DNA from 2 places in the Clostridium sp. DL-VIII genome. Region 1 is predicted to be linked to the other one. Evidence: a T-box and tRNA genes for the amino acid it is inferred to sense, from the RefSeq annotation. Region 1 holds a T-box; the other holds one or more tRNA genes.
What was found. A T-box is a leader RNA that pairs with one kind of tRNA and senses whether it is charged. The one in region 1 lies ahead of leuS (leucine--tRNA ligase), so its partner is inferred to be a tRNA-Leu.
Positions count from the first base shown of each region.

Region 2: it encodes a tRNA-Leu, which carries the amino acid that the T-box ahead of leuS (leucine--tRNA ligase) is inferred to sense. The anticodon was not compared.

Region 1 is NZ_CM001240.1:1,189,860-1,199,324, forward strand. Features, by position in the region: gene CDLVIII_RS05490 (zinc ABC transporter substrate-binding protein) at 1-664, shown strand, start outside; gene CDLVIII_RS05495 (methyl-accepting chemotaxis protein) at 951-2,882, shown strand; gene leuS (leucine--tRNA ligase) at 3,081-5,531, opposite strand; T-box leader at 5,724-5,955, opposite strand; gene CDLVIII_RS05505 (SdpI family protein) at 6,218-6,598, shown strand; gene rpiA (ribose-5-phosphate isomerase RpiA) at 6,674-7,354, shown strand; gene CDLVIII_RS05515 (2-hydroxyacid dehydrogenase) at 7,413-8,354, shown strand; gene CDLVIII_RS05520 (SDR family oxidoreductase) at 8,534-9,256, opposite strand; gene CDLVIII_RS05525 (YafY family protein) at 9,433-9,465, shown strand, end outside.
Region 2 is NZ_CM001240.1:1,445,202-1,454,666, forward strand. Features, by position in the region: gene polA (DNA polymerase I) at 1-280, shown strand, start outside; gene coaE (dephospho-CoA kinase) at 470-1,069, shown strand; gene CDLVIII_RS06540 (lytic transglycosylase domain-containing protein) at 1,085-1,720, shown strand; tRNA gene CDLVIII_RS06545 (tRNA-Leu) at 2,364-2,448, shown strand; gene CDLVIII_RS06550 (bacteriohemerythrin) at 2,608-3,021, opposite strand; gene CDLVIII_RS06555 (AraC family transcriptional regulator) at 3,465-4,376, opposite strand; gene CDLVIII_RS06560 (DMT family transporter) at 4,530-5,477, shown strand; gene CDLVIII_RS06565 (MASE3 domain-containing protein) at 5,828-7,891, shown strand; gene CDLVIII_RS06570 (YhgE/Pip domain-containing protein) at 8,159-9,465, shown strand, end outside.

The sequences.
Region 1 (9,465 bases):
GGATTTTAAGACATTAACTAGCAGCAAAGCTTTCATTTACAATGGTTTAGGGATGGAAGAGTGGGTGGATCAAGTAAGTGAAGCTATTAAGGAAAGTGGCGTGCTTGTTGTAGATTCAAGTGCTGGGATAGAAGCTCGAAAAGAAGGAGATGCAATTGATCCTCATAGCTGGTTAAGTTTAAAAAATGCAGAAATACAATCTGAGAACATAAAAAATACTCTTGTTAAGCTAGATGAAAAGAATAAAGATTATTATGAAGAAAATTATAATAAATTTAAGGAAGAATTAGAAGGCGTATATAATGAATATAAACCTAAATTTGATACACTAAATAAAAAGAACTTTATTACTGGTCATGCAGCTTTTGGTTATTTGTGCAGAGATTTTGGCTTGACGCAAAAATCAGTAGAAAACTTATTTGCTGAAGGAGAACCAACTCCGAGGCAGTTAGAAGAGTTAGTTAATTACTGTAGGGAAAATAATATAAAGACTGTTTTTTCAGAATCATTGGCAAGTCCTAAGGTCTCAGAAACATTAGCAAAAGAAGTTCAAGCAGATGTGGTGCCTATATTAACATTAGAATCTAAAGAAGATGATAAAGATTATATAGAGGCAATGAAATACAACTTGGATGAAATATATAGATGTCTATCAAGTGAATAAATTTTATTAAAATAAATGTTGAAGTTACTGCAAAATTATTTTTGTAGCAGCTTCAACTTTTTTATTTATTCAGAATATTAGAAAGAAATATAATAAAGCTAAAAATTTAAGTAGTAATCAATTTCAATTAAATTAAGTTCAAGAAAAAATTTTGTCTTAATTAGTATTTTTGTTACTATAATGCTAATATTGTTAAATTTATCTAAGAATTATATCATAATATAGTATATTTTGATATAATTGGTCTATGGGCAGAAGTTAGTATAGAAAGGACGGGAATATTTATATGAATGGATTAAAAATCAGGGGTAAAATAGGTCTAGCTTTTATATTGATAATTGTAATGGAGGGAATTTTATTTACTGTAGCTTATAAGGGCATGGAAAACGTACAATTAATAAGAGAAGTACAAAATAATATGGTCATTGCCTCAGCATTATCTATTATAGTTACAGCGATATTGGGATTATTATTAATAAATTCAATTTGTAAGCCTATGAAAAAACTTAATGATATCGCTAAGAACATTGAAAATGGATACCTTTATGAAAATGAGATAGATATTAAAACTAATGATGAAATAGGCGAATTAGCTTATTCGCTTAAAATAATATCAAAAAACATAAATGACTTTAAAGAACAGATACACTGGCTTCAAGGCACTTTTAGGGTTGGAAATACACGAGATAAAATAGATAGCTCTAAATTTAAAGGAGTTTACAAAGAAATGGCGGATTCTATAAATAATGCCATGTGGATATCAATAGAAATATTTATAAAGTTATTTGCAGTACTAAAAGAATATTCAGAAGGAGATTTCTCCACTGAACTTGAAAAATTCCAGGGACGATATGGTTTGGTTAATGAATATGCAAATAATTTAAGAATTAATTTACTAAACATATCAAAGGAGCAGATAAATATAATCAATGAAATTAAACAGGGCGATTTATCAAAAAGAGCGGATGCATCTAAATTCAAGGGCTCATGGGCAGAAATGATTCAAGGAATTAATGAATTAATAGAAGTAATTGTGAAGCCAATCGATGAAGTTATTAGTGTAATGGGAGAAATGTCCCAAGGGAATTTATCTGTACTGATTACTGGAAATTATAAAGGAGAATTTGAACTATTAGGAAAATCAATTAATAATCTAGGCGAACGCTTAAGAACAATTGTTAAAGAAATTTCTGAAGTTACAGGAAAAATTTCAATGGGAGATCTTAATATTGAAACTGTAAGAGAATTTAAAGGAGACTTTAAGGGAATTTCTAGTTCGTTAAATGTGATAATAGAATCTCTAAATTCTGTTATAAGTGAAATAAATACTGCATCACATCAGGTATTTTCAGGAGCAAATGAAGTTTCAACTGGCAGTCAGGTTTTATCACAAGGGGCTACGGAGCAGGCCAGTGCTATTGAAGAGCTGACATCATCTATGGCTGAAGTGGCAGCACAAATTAAGGAAAATTCCGATAATGCCAATGAAGCTAAGGAACTTGCACTAGCAGTAAAAGAAAATGCAGAGGAAGGGAATAAGCATATGGGAGAAATGCTTGAATCTATGAGAAAAATAAATGAATCTTCTGCAAATATATCTAAAATAATAAAGGTAATAGATGAAATCGCATTTCAAACTAATATACTTGCGCTTAATGCCGCTGTAGAAGCTGCAAGGGCAGGACAGCATGGAAAAGGCTTTGCTGTAGTAGCAGAAGAAGTAAGAAACTTAGCAGCAAGAAGTGCTAATGCAGCAAAAGAAACAACAACACTTATAGAAGGATCTATAAAGAAAGCAGAAAAAGGAACTGAAATTGCAAACAATACAGCAAAAGCTTTATATGAAATAGTAGATGGAGTATCAAAGGCGGCAACTCTTGTATCAGAAATAGCTGCAGCTTCAGAGGAACAGGCAGCTGGTGTAGCTCAGATAAATGTAGGTATTGAACAGGTATCGCAAGTGGTACAGACAAATTCAGCAACTTCTGAAGAAAGTGCATCAGCTAGTGAGGAACTTTCAAGTCAAGCTAAAATGCTTAATAATATGGTTGCTACTTTTAAATTAAAAAATAATAATATTGATAGAAGCACTCAACTAAATAATGAAGCTATTAAGCAGCCTTACAATAGAGTAAATGATATGGAATTTAGTGAAACATCATCAACATCTAAGAATACTAAAATAGTTTTAAGCGATAGAGATTTCGGAAAATATTAAATAATATATATGTTACAATCAAAAATTTACTGTAAACTGTGCATTGCAAATCGCAATATATATTAAGAGTACAATTAATCGAATTATTAATTACAGGCAAAAGATAAATAGTAAATTGTAAGCAAAAAAAGTAATAAGTTTAGCAAGTTAGTCTAAACTTATTACTTTTGTGTTATTTACTATAAAATAGTCTGATTTTTATTTTACAACTATATTTACAAGTCTTCCCTTGATTACAATGACTTTAACTATATTTTTACCTTCAGTATTTTCCTTAATAGTATCATTTTCTAGAGAAGCTTTCTTTATACCTTCTTCATCTAAGTTTGAAGGAATATTAATCTTAGCTTTTATCTTACCATTTATTTGAATGGCAATTTCAACTTCATCTTTAACTAAAGCAGAAGGATCAAATTCTGGTAATCTTTGATTAAAGATTGTTGAAGTATTTCCAAGTAAGCTCCATTGTTCTTCAGTAAAGTGAGGAGCAAATGAAGCAAGTAATTTTAAGAAATCACTTACAGTTTCTTTTAAGAACTTAGTATTCTTAACTTCTTCTTGAAGGTACTTACTGACTGCATTTGTAAATTCCATAAGTCTTGCTATTGCAGTGTTAAATTGCATTTTATTTCCGTCTTCAGTAACACCTTTTATAGCTGTATGCTTCCAGAAGTTTAATTCTTTTTCAGGAGAATCAATAGAATCCTTTGTATTTTCAGTTGAAGCTATGGCTTCTCTACAAGTTTCTAAAGTTCTTTCGATTCTATCTACGAATTTACCTACGGATTTAATTCCATCGTCACTCCAAGCTCCGCCTTCAGTGTATCCAAAACCAAACATTAAGTACATTCTAAATACATCAGCACCATATTCTTTAATATAATCATCAGGAGAAATTGTATTTCCTTTTGATTTACTCATCTTAAGTCCATCTGGTCCTAAGATCAAGCCTTGGTGAGTTAAACTTAAGAATGGTTCATCAAAGTTTAAGTAACCAGCATCTCTTAAAGCTTTTGTTACAAATCTTGCATATAATAAATGCATACATGCATGTTCCGGTCCACCAACATATTTATCAACAGGAAGTACCTTATTGATTTTTTCAGGGTCAAAAGGTGCATCTGTATTTTTATTATCTGCATATCTTAAATAGTACCATGAAGAACATACAAAGGTATCTAAAGTATCTGCTTCTCTCTTTGCAGGCTTTCCACAACAAGGGCAAGTAGTATTTATGAATTCTTCAGATTTACTAAGTGGTGATTTACCATCTGGAGTAAATTCAACATCATAAGGAAGTTTTACTGGAAGATCTTTTTCAGGTACTGGAACTATGCCACAATCATCGCAGTAGATAATTGGAATTGGAGCGCCCCAGTATCTTTGTCTTGATACTAACCAGTCTCTTAGTCTGAAGTTAACCTTCATTTCACCTAACTTATCTTTTTCTAGTTCTTCAACTATTTTCTTCTTAGCTTCATCTGTTTCTAAACCGTCAAATTTACCTGAGTTAACAAGTATTCCATGTTCGCAGTATGGAAGCTTAGGATCAGTATTTTCTTTATCAGTTATAACTCTTTCAATCGGTAAATTGAACTTAGTTGCAAAAGCAAAGTCTCTTTCATCATGAGCAGGAACTGCCATAACGCACCCAGTACCATAAGTAGCTAATACATAGTCAGAAATCCAAATAGGAACTACTTTACCGTTGATAGGATTTATCGCATAAGATCCAGTGAATACTCCTGTTTTTTCCTTTGTAACGGATTGTCTTTCAATTTCAGATTGTTTAGCTGCCGCTTCTTTATAGCTTTCTACAGCATCCTTATATTCAGGCAATGTTAATTCATCTACTAATTTGTTTTCAGGAGCTAAAACTACATAAGTAACTCCATTTAAAGTATCAACTCTTGTAGTAAACACATCAAATTTTAAATCTGAATCTTTTACCTTGAAGGTAACTTGTGCTCCGAAAGACCTCCCAATCCAGTGCTTTTGCATAGATTTAGTCTTTTCAGGCCAATCTAAATCATCTAATTTATCAAGTAACTCATCAGCATAATCTGTTATTTTAAAGAACCATTGAGTAAGATCTTTCTTTACTACTTCTGTGCTGCATCTTTCGCAAACTCCATCAATAACTTGCTCATTAGCTAAAACTGTATTACAAGATGGACACCAGTTTACAGGAGCTTTCTTTCTGTAAGCCAATCCTTTTTCATAAAGTTTCAAGAATAACCATTGAGTCCATTTATAGTAATCTGGAAGGCAGGTAACAACTTCATTATCCCAGTTGAACATAGCTCCCATGGATTTTAATTGCTTTTCCATTGTTTCAATATTTTTTAAAGTAGAATCTTGTGGATGTATACCAGTTTTTATTGCATAGTTTTCTGCTGGTAATCCAAAAGCATCAAACCCCATTGGCTGGAATACATTGTAGCCTTGCATTCTTTTAAGTCTAGCCCATGAATCAGTTGGTCCATAGTTAAACCAGTGGCCGGCATGAAGCTGAGCACCTGATGGATAAGAGAACATTTCAAGTGTATAAAGCTTCTTAGCTGAATTTTCAGGATTAAACTTATAAGTTTCATTTTCTTCCCATATTTTTTGCCATTTTTCATCGATTTTAGTTCCGTAATTTGACATAACAACCTCCACTTAATCAGTTAACAGTTAACAGTTAACAGTTTACAGTTGAAGGAGGAGATCACTGCGCGATCTCTAACAATTGTAAAATATTATCTGAATAACTGCGTAGAAAATTTTTATAATTTTAATAATATAAAGCTAACTTAATCAGTTAACAGTTAACTAAAAAAAGGCTTTCATCTCTTAAATAAAAGAGACGAAAGCGTAATTTCCGTGGTACCACTCTTAATTAGAAGAACAAATAAATTGATTCTTCTCACTCGATATTATAACGGTATTACCGTACTTGCTTTTGGCAAGTAAGCTCCTAGGCAAGTTCATAATAACACATCACTGTTTTGCACCTAAGACAGAATAAAATGTCTAACAACAGCTCTCTTAAGATATATTTATTACTAATACTCCTATTCATAGCACGTAATATAAAATTTAATATCATTATATATTAATAAGCTAAAAAAAGTCAATAACATGTATTGAGGAATGGATCATTCATGAAAATTTTAATTTCATATTAAAAAAATAATAATATAAGCGTATAATTTAATATGTTAGATATACTTTTATAGAATTGAAAGAAATGAATTGGAACTTTAGTACTATTGAAATACCTTTAAGATGAGTTTACAAGAGGTAGAATTGTAATCCATACAAAATATTCAGTATAAATTTTGGAGGGGTATATGGGAATTAAAATAGTTATATTTGTCTGCAATTTAATTATTCCAATCATAATGCTGTTTTTTGGCGTGAAGTTTAAAGAACATAGTCCTAAAAATATTAATGGGTTTTATGGTTATAGAACTTCAAGGTCAATGAAAAGTAAAGAGACTTGGGAATTTGCTCATAAATACTGTGGCAAGTTATGGACAAAACTAGGCTTAATAATGTTAGTTGTATCTATTGGCTTTAGTATAATTGGAATTATACTAGATGATAAAGTTCAAGGAATAATTAATTTTACATTAATTATCATACAAACGATTATAGTAATTGTATCTATTTTTCCTGTTGAGAAGGAATTAAAAAAGAATTTCGATGAGAATGGAAACAGAAGAGATTGATAATTTAAACAATATTTTATTATATGGAAATATTGTTTATGAACATGTAAAGCTTTAGGGTATTAGGAGGTAAGTATGGAGGCAAAAAGAATTGCTGCAGAAAAAGCAACAGAATATATAAAAAATGGAATGATATTAGGATTAGGAACTGGTTCTACAGCATATTACATGATTAAAAAGGTTGGAGAACTGGTTGAAAGTGGAATGGATTTAAAAGCAGTTGCAACTTCAAAAGGTACTGAGAAGTTAGCAAAAGAATTGAAGATTCCATTAGTTAAAATAGATGAAATAGATAGAATTGACTTAGCAATTGATGGTGTTGACGAAATAGATATGGGATTTAGTGCAATTAAAGGAGGTGGAGGAGCATTATTTAGAGAAAAGATTGTTGCTAATTTAGCTAAAGAAGTAATATGGATTATGGATGATAGTAAATTAGTAGACAGTATAGGTGAATTTCCTTTGCCAGTTGAAGTATTACCATATGGCTATACACATGTAATAAGAAAACTTAAAGAATATTCTTTAAGTCCTATAACAAGAATGAAATCAAATGAGTTTTTTATAACTGATAATGGTAATTACATTGTTGATTTACACATAGGAAAGCCTATAGATATAGGTAAAATTTATAGTGAAGTTAAAGAAATACCTGGAGTTTTAGAAGTTGGTTTATTTATAAATATGTGTAATTATATTATTATTGGAACAAGTAATGGAGTTAAAGTTATTAAAAATAAAAAACTTGCAAAATAATATCATTTTAGGAAGTGTACAGGTAAGTACACGAGATATGAATAGGAGATGGATAAAAATGAAATTAGTAATCTTAGAACCATTAGGGATAAGCAAGGAAAAATTATTGGGAATGGCAAAGGATACCTTAGGCGATAAGTTAGATGTAATATATTATGATACAAGAGTAGAGGATACTGAAACTCTAATAGAGAGAAGTAAAGATGCTGATGCTGTAGTGCTTTCTAATCTTCCATATAAAAAAGAAGTAATTGAAAATTGTCCAAATTTGAAAATGATATGTGTAGCTTTTACTGGGGTGGATCATGTTGCTATGGATTATTGCAAAGAAAGAAACATTACGGTATGTAACTGTGCAGGCTATTCAACAGTTGCGGTTGCGGATTTAGTATTTGGAATGGTGATTTCTCTGTATAGAAATATAATACCTTGTGATAAGGTAACAAGAGAAGGTGGAACTAAAAATGGACTTGTTGGTTTTGAATTAGCAGGAAAGAAATTTGGAATTGTTGGTGCAGGTGCAATAGGTGTTAGAACAGCAATGATTGCCAAGGCTTTTGGATGTGAAGTATATGCTTATAGTAGAACTAAAAAGGAAATAGAAGGAGTTAAATTTGTGGATTTAGATACATTAATGTCAACTTGTGATATTGTATCACTTCATGTTCCATTAAATGAAAATACTAAGGGATTAATAAATAAAGAGAACCTATCTTTAATGAAGAAAAATGCAATTTTAATTAATACAGCAAGAGGACCTGTTGTAGATAGCGAAGCTCTTGCGGAAGCTTTAAACAGCGAAAAAATAGCAGGGGCAGGGGTAGATGTATTTGAAGTTGAACCTCCAATTCCTACTAACCATGTATTATTTGGAGCAAAGAATTTAATAGTAACACCTCACGTTGCTTTCGCTACAGCAGAAGCTTTTGAAAAGAGAGCTGTTATTGTTTTTGACAATATTGAAAAATGGCTAAAGGGAACTCCTCAAAATGTAATGTAAAGGTTAGTTGAAAGTTAATAGTTAGGATGAAAAAGCATTAGTACTTTTCTTTCTTTAATTGAATTTTTAGAAATCCCTTAAAAGGGATTTCTATTTTTTAGCCTAATTTAGCTTATACTTTTATCGATTTAACACCTTTGCCTTAATTTTAATTCATGTTGATGATTTAGCATTATGTTTTACCATGGAACGGTTCCATTTTCATCGAAAAATCCACCTGTAGGGCCATTTTCATCTAGAGTCGCAAGTTTCACTATAATTTCTGCAGCCTGCTGAACAGTCCTGTGGCCCTTGAAGTCGTTAATTGCCGTAATTGTGTAGCCGGGAGCTGCTGAATTAATCTTAATATTAGTGTCGATTAGTTCTTTTGAGAAAGTTAATGTAAGCATATTAACAGCAGATTTGGAAGTATTGTAAGCCAAGGCGTTTAGGCTTTTGTCAACAGGCTTGAGATTGTTTGCAAATGAACCTCTTCCACTAGATATATTTACTATCCTGCCTGCAGTAGATTTCATTAATAATGGAAGCATAGCCTTAGTAGCAGCAAACAATCCGAAGAAATTTGTCTCAAAAGTTTCCTTTAGGTCTTGAGTATCCAACTGGCTTGGTTGTCTTCCTTTCTCGACAGCTATCCCGGCATTATTGATAAGAACGTCAAGAGAACCGTAATTATTTTCTATAAATGTTGCAGCTTTATCAATAGTATCCTGCTTTGTTACATCAAGCAGAACAAAGTGTGCCTTAATCCCTTCTTTTACAAGAGTTTCTTCAGCTTCTTTACCTCTATCACTGCTCCTAGCTCCTAGAAGTACTGTAAACCCCATAGCTCCAAGTTCTTTGGCTGTTTCAAAGCCAATTCCTTGATTAGCTCCTGTAACTAAAACTGTCCTTGATTTATTCATAAATTTATTTCTCCTTCTAAAATTATTATTCATAGATACCGCTTAATTTGCTAAGCATCTATTTGTATATTTTATTATTATCATCTTGTTGGGTTTATAATAACATACAAAACCTTGACAACTGTATGTCATGGTTTTATATTAATGTCAAAAATATTTTATTTGAGGTGGTATAAGTGAAAATTGCTAGATTAATATCAATTATTATG
Region 2 (9,465 bases), 260 kb from region 1:
AGCTCTAGGAGATAGATTGGCAATGAATGCTCCAATTCAAGGGAGCGCAGCTGATATAATAAAGCTTGCAATGGTTAATGTATATAACAAATTAAATGAAAAGAAGTTAAAAAGTGAATTGATACTTCAAGTTCATGATGAACTTATACTAAATGTTAAGAAAGACGAATTTGAAGAGGTTAAAAAATTAGTTGCAGACGAAATGGAAAATGCAATTAAGCTAAAAGTAGCACTCGATGTAGATGTTAACTTCGGTAAAACTTGGTACGAAGCGAAGTAATATTTAATGAGTTTATGATTAAATGTACTACTTATAAGTTTTGTTATATATGCAATGATGGAATAACATATTAGCTAAGAGTTATAAGATAGGAGTTAAGAGTTTAAAAGAAAAGCAATGGGATTTTATAATTAACTCATAATTTTTAACTCATAACTACTAACTGAACAAAGGGTGGTTTATAAAAAAATGATTAAAATTGGTTTAACAGGTGGAATTGGTACAGGAAAAAGTACTGTATCCAATATTTTGAAAGCTGAAGGATTTAAAATTATAGATGCAGACGCTATAGCTAAGGAAGTTCTTGAGAAAAATCCTAAAATATTAGAAATGGTCCGTGCGCAATTCGGAGCAGGTTTCTTTGATTGGAGAGGGGAATTTAGGCGAAAAGAATTTGGAAACCATATTTTTAGATTTCCAAAGCAGAGGGTAAAATATGAAAGCATTATAATGCCATACATTAAAGAAGCTATAGAAGAGGAAATAGAGAAGTTAGAAAAAAAGGGTGGAAAGATAATAATATTAGATGCACCAACTATAATTGAAAATAATATGCATAACGAAATGGACTATATTATACTTGTATATGCCGATAATTCAGTCCAGATTCAACGAGTTATGAACAGAGATAAATTAAGTAAAGCTGATGCAGTAAGCAGGATAAATTCTCAAATGTCCATGGAAGAAAAAAAAGAGTTTGCCAATATTATTATTGATAATAATAATGATCTTGTTGAAACACAAAAACAAGTTTATGATTTGATCGATTTTATAAAATTATTATGCTAAGTTAAGGAGAAGATGATGAGATTTATAAGAAAGATCTTTTATTCACTAATACTCATATTAATAGCAATAATAGTAATAGGACTAGGTTCTAGATATTTGATAAAGGAAAAGTTCTTTCCTTATAAGTATCAGGAATATGTAGATAAATATAGTTCACAGTATAATTTAGATCCACTATTAGTACTAGCAGTGATAAAGACTGAAAGTAAATTTGATGATGATGCTCATTCACATAAGAATGCGGTGGGACTTATGCAAATAACAGTAGAAACAGGAGAATGGGCTGCCAATGAAATGGGATATGGTACATTTTCTAAAGAAGATCTATATAATGAGGAATATAATATTAGAATGGGCTGTTGGTATCTTCGAAGATTAAATGATACCTTTAATAAGGATTTGGATTTGACAATCGCAGCATATAATGCAGGTCCATCTAATGTGCAATCATGGCTTATAGATGAAAAATATTCATCAAACGGAAAGAGTATAGATTATATACCTTTTGGAGAAACAAAAAAATACGTAGATAAAGTAAATACTTATTATCATATATACGAATATCTTTATAGAGATAAGAAAAGCTATTTTGATGTAGATAAAGTACTAGAATTAACCAAAAGTTTATGGAGCGTAAAATTTTTAAATTAGCACACTTATAAATAGACAACTTTGACCTTGAACTTATGTGATATCTTACCGAAATTACATACATATTTCTTCCAGAGGACTTATGAAATTTTCGCTGGAAGGTTCTAAGTGGAAGGTTGTGCCCATCCCTGCATGTTCCTGAAACAAGTTCATGACAAGCAGTAAATGGAACAACCCTCAGAGGAAACTCGACTCACATTCGTTCGCTGAGTAAGCGATTCACACCAAATCATAGATTTGGGTTTTCTGCTTAAGAACCTTAAGCAGCTCAATTTCAAATGCCTCTTGCACAAATATGTATGTAATTTCTGATTTAGGTATACACAAAAGTTTAACTTAAATGCATAAACATTCTATATATAAGTTGAATTTTTAATTTGTTTATCTATATGGATACAAAATATGTAAGCTAAACTTAAGTGTATATCGACCTAAAACAGATACATTTAAGTCTAGTGCAGAAGTATATTTAAAATTATAAGTGAATGAATGAAGTGGAAGTTTATATATTGTATCTAAGTATATTATTTTTTATAATAAATTTGGATAGCAATCGTGAAATCAATATATAATGAAAACATTTAAAAAATTTTGCTTGAATTTTTTATTAAAATGAATTATTATTAAGGAGTTAACGGTATTTGCAGGTGTGCTGGAATTGGCAGACAGGCACGTTTGAGGGGCGTGTGTTGAATAACGTACGGGTTCAAGTCCCGTTACCTGCACCAACACAATATATATCGTAGGTGATATAGAAAATTAACACACGATTATTTCGGAAAAATAGCCGAATCGTGTGTTGTTTTTTTGTGTAAATGTGGTTTATGTGTTGAAGAAAAAAATGATAGAAATTAGGCATAATAAGTATAAAATATCAAGAATAAATTTTATTTATTATATCCGATTTCAATCAAGAAATCTCCTAAGTCTTTATCAAGATTCATTATATGATTTTTAAGCCAATCAATTAAGCTTTGTTGAATATTTAAAGCTAATAGAGTTGAAGCGCCATGTGTCTCAAATACTCTTTTAAACTCTTTAAGATCATTTTTGAAATTTTCATGTTGTATATGTTGTATATCAAGCAGAGGATAATTTGTTTTTCTTTGAATTTCTTCCTCTTCATTAAAATGTTTAATTACATAATCTTCAAGAAATTTTAAAGTCTTAATAACTTCATCATCACTTTTCAGATTTTCAATAGACACTAATAATTTATCAATACAATTAAACAATTCTTTATGTTGATTATCAATATTATCAATTCCTATAGATAAACTGCCATCCCAAATAAAATTCATAAAAACCACCTTCCATAAAATATATTATTAATCTCAATATAATTTTCGACATGTTGGGCACAATCAAAAAAATAACAGACCAGTATGCTTGCCTATTTTGTGTTATACTGCGTCAGCAAATTTTATTAATAGACCCGCTATGAGCAGAATTTACGTCCTTGCCTAACGCAAAATATGCGTCACATCTTTGGTCTATTATTTTCTTTCATGTGCCTTATGTGAAATACCTTTATTTTAGAGCTTGTTTTTTTGATTCATATAATATGTTTATCATAACACATATGATGGATGAATACGAGTCAGACATAGGTTTAAGAATTACACTTTTATTTAAATAAGCGAGTTATGTGGCATTAAAGACTTTAGTAGAGATATTAAGGTATTTCTTGATCAAATAAAGTAGGCAGACAAAGGTTTATCTCTTATTTTACTAAGCTTTTGCTCTAAGTTAACTTATATCCAGAATATTTATTTCTATATTCAGAGGGTGTATAGTTTGTATGTTTCTTAAATATTTTTCCAAAGTAGCTTATTCCATTAAATCCTACGTCAAGGGCAATATTAGAAATAGGAGCCTCACTTTTTACAAGCAGTTCTGATGCCTTTGAAATTCTGTATTCAATTAAATATTCAAAAGGTGTTACATTTAAAAGTCTTTTAAAACAGCGGCAGCATTCACTTTTACTGATATGTGCAGCCATTGCAATGTTATCTAACAAAATATTATGTGTATAGTATTTGTGTATATATTGCATCGCTAATTTTACACGTTCATCATCATTTGACATTGTAAGTGGTGAACTATTTATTTCATTTTTCATTTCTTTAATTAGATTTAACCAAGCAATACTTAAATAATTTCGCATTTCTAATTCATATCCATATGGTTTTTCATGAGATAAGGTAAATACCTTTTTTAAATGTTTTAGTATGCTTTTTTGCCATGGAATATTAGGTTTTAAAGAGATGTATTTTAAGTTTCTATTTTTAATAATTGGAGTTAAATATTTCTTTTCAATAAGCGACAGTTCGGCACCTCCTATTAAAGTTGAATTGAAATCAATAGAAAACATCATACAATTATTAGTGGTATATGGCTTAATTTGATGAAGTACATTTGAATTTATCATAACTCCTTCATTAGGCGATAAAATTATCTTTTCATCCTCAATAAAGAAAACTACTTTATCATAAAGTGAATATGAGAATTGTATTTCTTTATGCCAATGCCATCTGATATATCCTTCTTCGAATAGATTAAATTTATCAGTATAAATTGCTATTGGGAAATCATTAGAACCATGTTTTAATGTTTCCTGTAAATCATCGTTTACTTCTATTTTTGTTGCTTGCATCTTTATCATCTCGCTAATATAGTTTTAATCTTTGACAATATAGTAATTGTTATATATTTGAAATAATATTAGAATTATTACAGATTTATTTAAATAAGTCAATATATCAACACTATTAACTTAAAAAAGAATAATAAAGAAAATACTCAATTTATGGAGATAGGAGATGAGTTAAAAGTTATGCAGCATTTACGTTATAAAGGATATATAATGGCCATTATCGGGGCTACCTTGTGGGGAGTATCTGGTACCGTTGCACAAAAGCTTTTTCAAAATGAGGGCTTTCAGCCTGGTTGGTTAGTCACAGTAAGAATGATAATAACAGGTATACTATTACTTTTATTTGCTGGTATTAAGAACAATAGGCAATATAAAGTTTGGTCAATTTTGAATGATAGTACTGGAAGGGTAAGTATATTAATATTTGGAATAGTTGGGATGCTTGGAGTACAATATGCTTATTTTATGTCTATTGAATCAGGAAATGCAGCTACAGCTACATTGTTGCAGTATTTAGCTCCAATGTTTATAGTAATATATTTAGCAATACGATTCAGAAAGATTCCAAGTTTATATGAAAATATTGCAGTTTGTTTAGCAATTTTGGGAACATTTCTTCTAGTAACAAACGGGACGTTTCAAAGACTTACTATTTCATTATCAGCAGTTGCTTGGGGAGTTGGATCAGCTATTGCCCTCGCATTTTATACATTATATCCGAAAACATTACTTGAAAAATGGGGGGCTGTTATTGTTGTAGGATGGGGGATGATTATAGGAGGAATTGGGCTGAGTTTAATAAATCCACCATGGCAGATGTATGGTCAAAATTGGTCTTTAATTTCTGGTGCATATGTAGTATTTGTGGTCATATTTGGTACTTTGATTCCATTTTATTTGTATATCGATAGTTTACGATATATTGGACCAACTGATGCTAGTTTGCTAGGAAGTGCAGAACCATTATCAGCCACTATTGTATCAGTATTTTGGTTACATGTTCCATTGGGGATGTTCGAAGTAATTGGAGGATTATGTATTATAGGCACTGTAGTTACTTTAGCCTTAAGATCTGAAAATAGAAGTAAATCTTCAATTTGAGAGAAAATGAGAATATAGCAATAAGCATTTTCTTAACTTAATTGAATTTATCTAATATTGATATTGAAAGTAAATATACTTTATCTTCTAATTCAACAAAACTTAATAAAGCAACATCAAATATATGAAAATAACTGCCCTACAATTAATATTAATTGTGTGGCAGTTATTTCTTATAAAAATGAAAAATGCATAAAGTATATTTAAAACATGTATTTATTTAACTTATCTTTAATAAAACTACAAATATTGAATAAAAAGTAAAAACTTTACAAATTATAAGTAATATAGTAAAATTGCTATTAAGAAGCAAAAGAAGTTAAATAATAAACAATATTTGGAGGGAAATTATGAGGCATATGATGAAATTTGAAGAAAAATTAAAAAACACAAAATTTGAGCTGTTAATAGAATGGAGTATATTTTTAATTTTTATGGTATTCTTATTAATAATCAATTTGCACAGTAATCTATTCTTTCACACAGCAATTGAACTATTTATTAATGTTATGTTTATATTAGTATTTGTGTTTACGTTTAATACGTATGGCATAAATAGAAATAATTCAATACTTATTCTTGGTACCGGTTGTTTTTTCGTAGCTGTAATTGGAATATTTCATCTATTAATGTATCAAGGAATGCCATTTTTAGATAATGCTAATAATATGGATATTTCAGCTCAATTATGGATCGCTGCAAGGTATTTGGAGGCTTTTACAGGTTTAATTTCATTAAATTACATATTAAAACCTAGTAAGAAACTTAGTGCTTACGGTATGTTGATAATATATATTTGCATTAGTATATCTTTACTATTATCAATAGTAATTTTTAATATATTTCCTACTTGCTATATTGGAAAAATTGGTTTAACACCATTTAAGATAATCAGTGAATACATAATTTCTATAATGTTTTTAAGTACGGCTGTCATTTATTTTAGATTAAAAGCAAAAATAGATAGATATTTATTTTTTTGTATTGAATCTTTTTTTATATTATCAGCAATAACTGAAATGTTTTTTACAAGCTATGTGTTTTGGGGTGAGTGGAGAACTGTCGTAGGGCATATAATTAAAGTTATTGCTGTGTATTTCTTATACAAGGGAATTGTTGAAACAGGCTTAAAAAAGCCATATTATGATTTAAATTATGATTTGGGTTTAGCTGATGATAAATTAAAACAATTCGAAGAGATTTTATATAGAAATGAACAATGTTTTAACATGATAATAAATAATTCAGATAACGCTATTTTTGTTATTAATGACAATAAATTTATATTTGCCAATAAAAGAATGGCAGAGCTTATGGGGCTAGAGAAAGTTAACGATGCTATAGGATTGGATGTAGAAACAATAATGGTTAAAGAAACTAGAAATTCAGCTTATGATAGAATTAATAATGCAATATATAATAAGCTAAGTACTCCATTTACTGAAAGCAAAATGTTAAGGACGGATGGGAAAATCATTGATATTGAAGTCACAAATTGTTTTTGCATGTACAAGAATAAGCCATCAGCTATGGTTATGTTTAGGGATATTACTTTAAAAAAACAATTGCATACTCTTGAACGTAATGTATTGGAGAACAAAAAAGTAATAAATGAAACAAATGAACACAATAAAATGATGGTTGAATTTTTCTCTAACATATCCCATGAGCTTAAAACACCTTTAAATGTTATACTAGGTGCTATTCAATTATTATCTTTAGCAGATAATGCTTTAATTAACTATACAATTGAAGCAAAATTAAGTAAATATTTGAAGACTATGAAGCAAAATTGTTACAGGCTTGTAAGGCTTGTGAATAATTTGGTGGATATGTCAAAATTTGATTCTGGTTATTTTAAACTTGACTTACATAATCATGATATAGTAAACGTTGTTGAAGGTATAACTCTGTCAGTTGTGGATTATGCTGAGAATAAGGGCATTGAGTTAGTGTTTGATACTGATGCAGAGGAAAAAGAAATGGCAATTGACTTAGATAAAATTGAGAGAATTATGTTAAATTTATTATCTAACGCTATTAAGTTTACAAATGAAGGTGGACAGATATTAGTAAGTTTATGGGATAAGGAAGATAAAATAGTTATATCTATTAAAGATAATGGAACTGGTATTCCAGCAGATAAATTGGATTTTATTTTTGAAAGATTTGGACAAGTAGATAAAACTCTTGCAAGGAATAAGGAAGGCAGTGGCATAGGATTGTCACTTGTCAAATCCATTGTAGACATGCATGAAGGAAATATTAAAGTTCTTAGTGAATTTGGACAAGGAAGTGAGTTCATTATAGAATTACCATCTAAACTTGTTGAGGATGAACAAGTATCTGATAAGTGTGTATATGAAAGCAGAGTAGAGAAGATAAACGTAGAATTCTCGGATATATATTCATGATTGTAGTGAGCATCCATTATATATAATGATTTCAATAGAAAAATTATACCAAGTTGAAAAATGGAAGCCTTAATAATATATAAAAGGCTTTTATTTTTTTGTACTCAGAAGATTTCTAAGCTCATAAATTTAAATGTAATATAATGAATAATATTAAAAAAGTAATTATCAAAATGACTATTGGTCATTTTGGTGTTATAATTTATATAGATAAATTATTCATAAATTTTACTTATATATAAAATAGTTACCTTAGAGGGATAAGTTATGAAGAATGTAGTAAAAATTTTTATAAGGGACATAAAAAATATATTTACTAATTGGGCAGCTTCGGTTGTGGTAATTGCATTGATGATAATACCTTCTTTGTATTCTCTAACCAATATAGAAGCATCATGGGATCCCTATGACAATACAAAAGGAGTAGAAGTTGCAGTTATCAATGAAGATAAAGGTACGGCATATAAAGATCAAGATATAAATCTAGGTAAGGAATTAGTTGATAAACTTAAGGATAATGATAAATTAGGCTGGGTTTTTGTGGATAAGCAAACTGCAGAGGAAGGGCTAATTAATGAAAAATACTATGCAACAATTGAAATTCCAGAAGATTTCTCAGAGGATGTTGTTACAATAACTAAAAAAGATCTTATAAAACCAAAGCTAATATACACAGTAAATGAAAAGAAAAATGTAATAGCATCTAAGATAACTGATGCAGGAGTAGAGACAGTGAAAACTGAACTGGATCAAAATATAGTTAAGAATATTTCAGGAATAATGTTTAGATTATGTGATGAAATTGGAGTGGATATACAGAATAATAGACCTCAGCTTAGAAATATAATGGATTCGGTTTATAAGTTAGATGATAATATGCCAGAACTTGAACAGATGCTGGATGAAGCAATTAACGGAACCATAAGTGCATCGGATCTAATAGATAAAACTAATGAACTTATACCTACAGCTGCAGATACCATAGATGAAACTACAGAATTTTTAAATAACACTCAAAATGTTTTGGATGAGAATCAAGAGGATTTGCAGAAAGAATCACCTAAAATTAAAGAGGATTTAATAGAAGCTGAAAATGCACTTGATACTACAAATGTAGAATTTAAAAATATTGATGAAAAAATAATGCCCGAAGTTGAAAAGAAGACATTACTTCAAGCTCTAGATACTGTCAAGGCTACTAAGACAAGCGTTGATGATGCAAAGACAAAACTTAAGGATATTAAGAAAGCCATTGATAAGCTTAGTGAGATTGAAGTTCCTAAACTTTCAATTCCAGCAGGGCTTCAAGATTCAGAAGAAATTAGTAAAATTCAAGAGAGCCTTGATAAGCAGAGGGAAGCGTTAAAAAATGCACAAGATGCATTAAATGAAGAAAGCAGGGAAATATCAAAAGTTATTGATAGGTTTGATGCTATTGATGATAATTTAGATAAATTAATAGATAGAATTAACGGAGATCTTGATAAATTGAATAATGGCGGTAATCCAATAGATACACAAAATCTAACTGATACTATCAAGGTATTAGATGATGTTCATGCTTTGATTTCAAA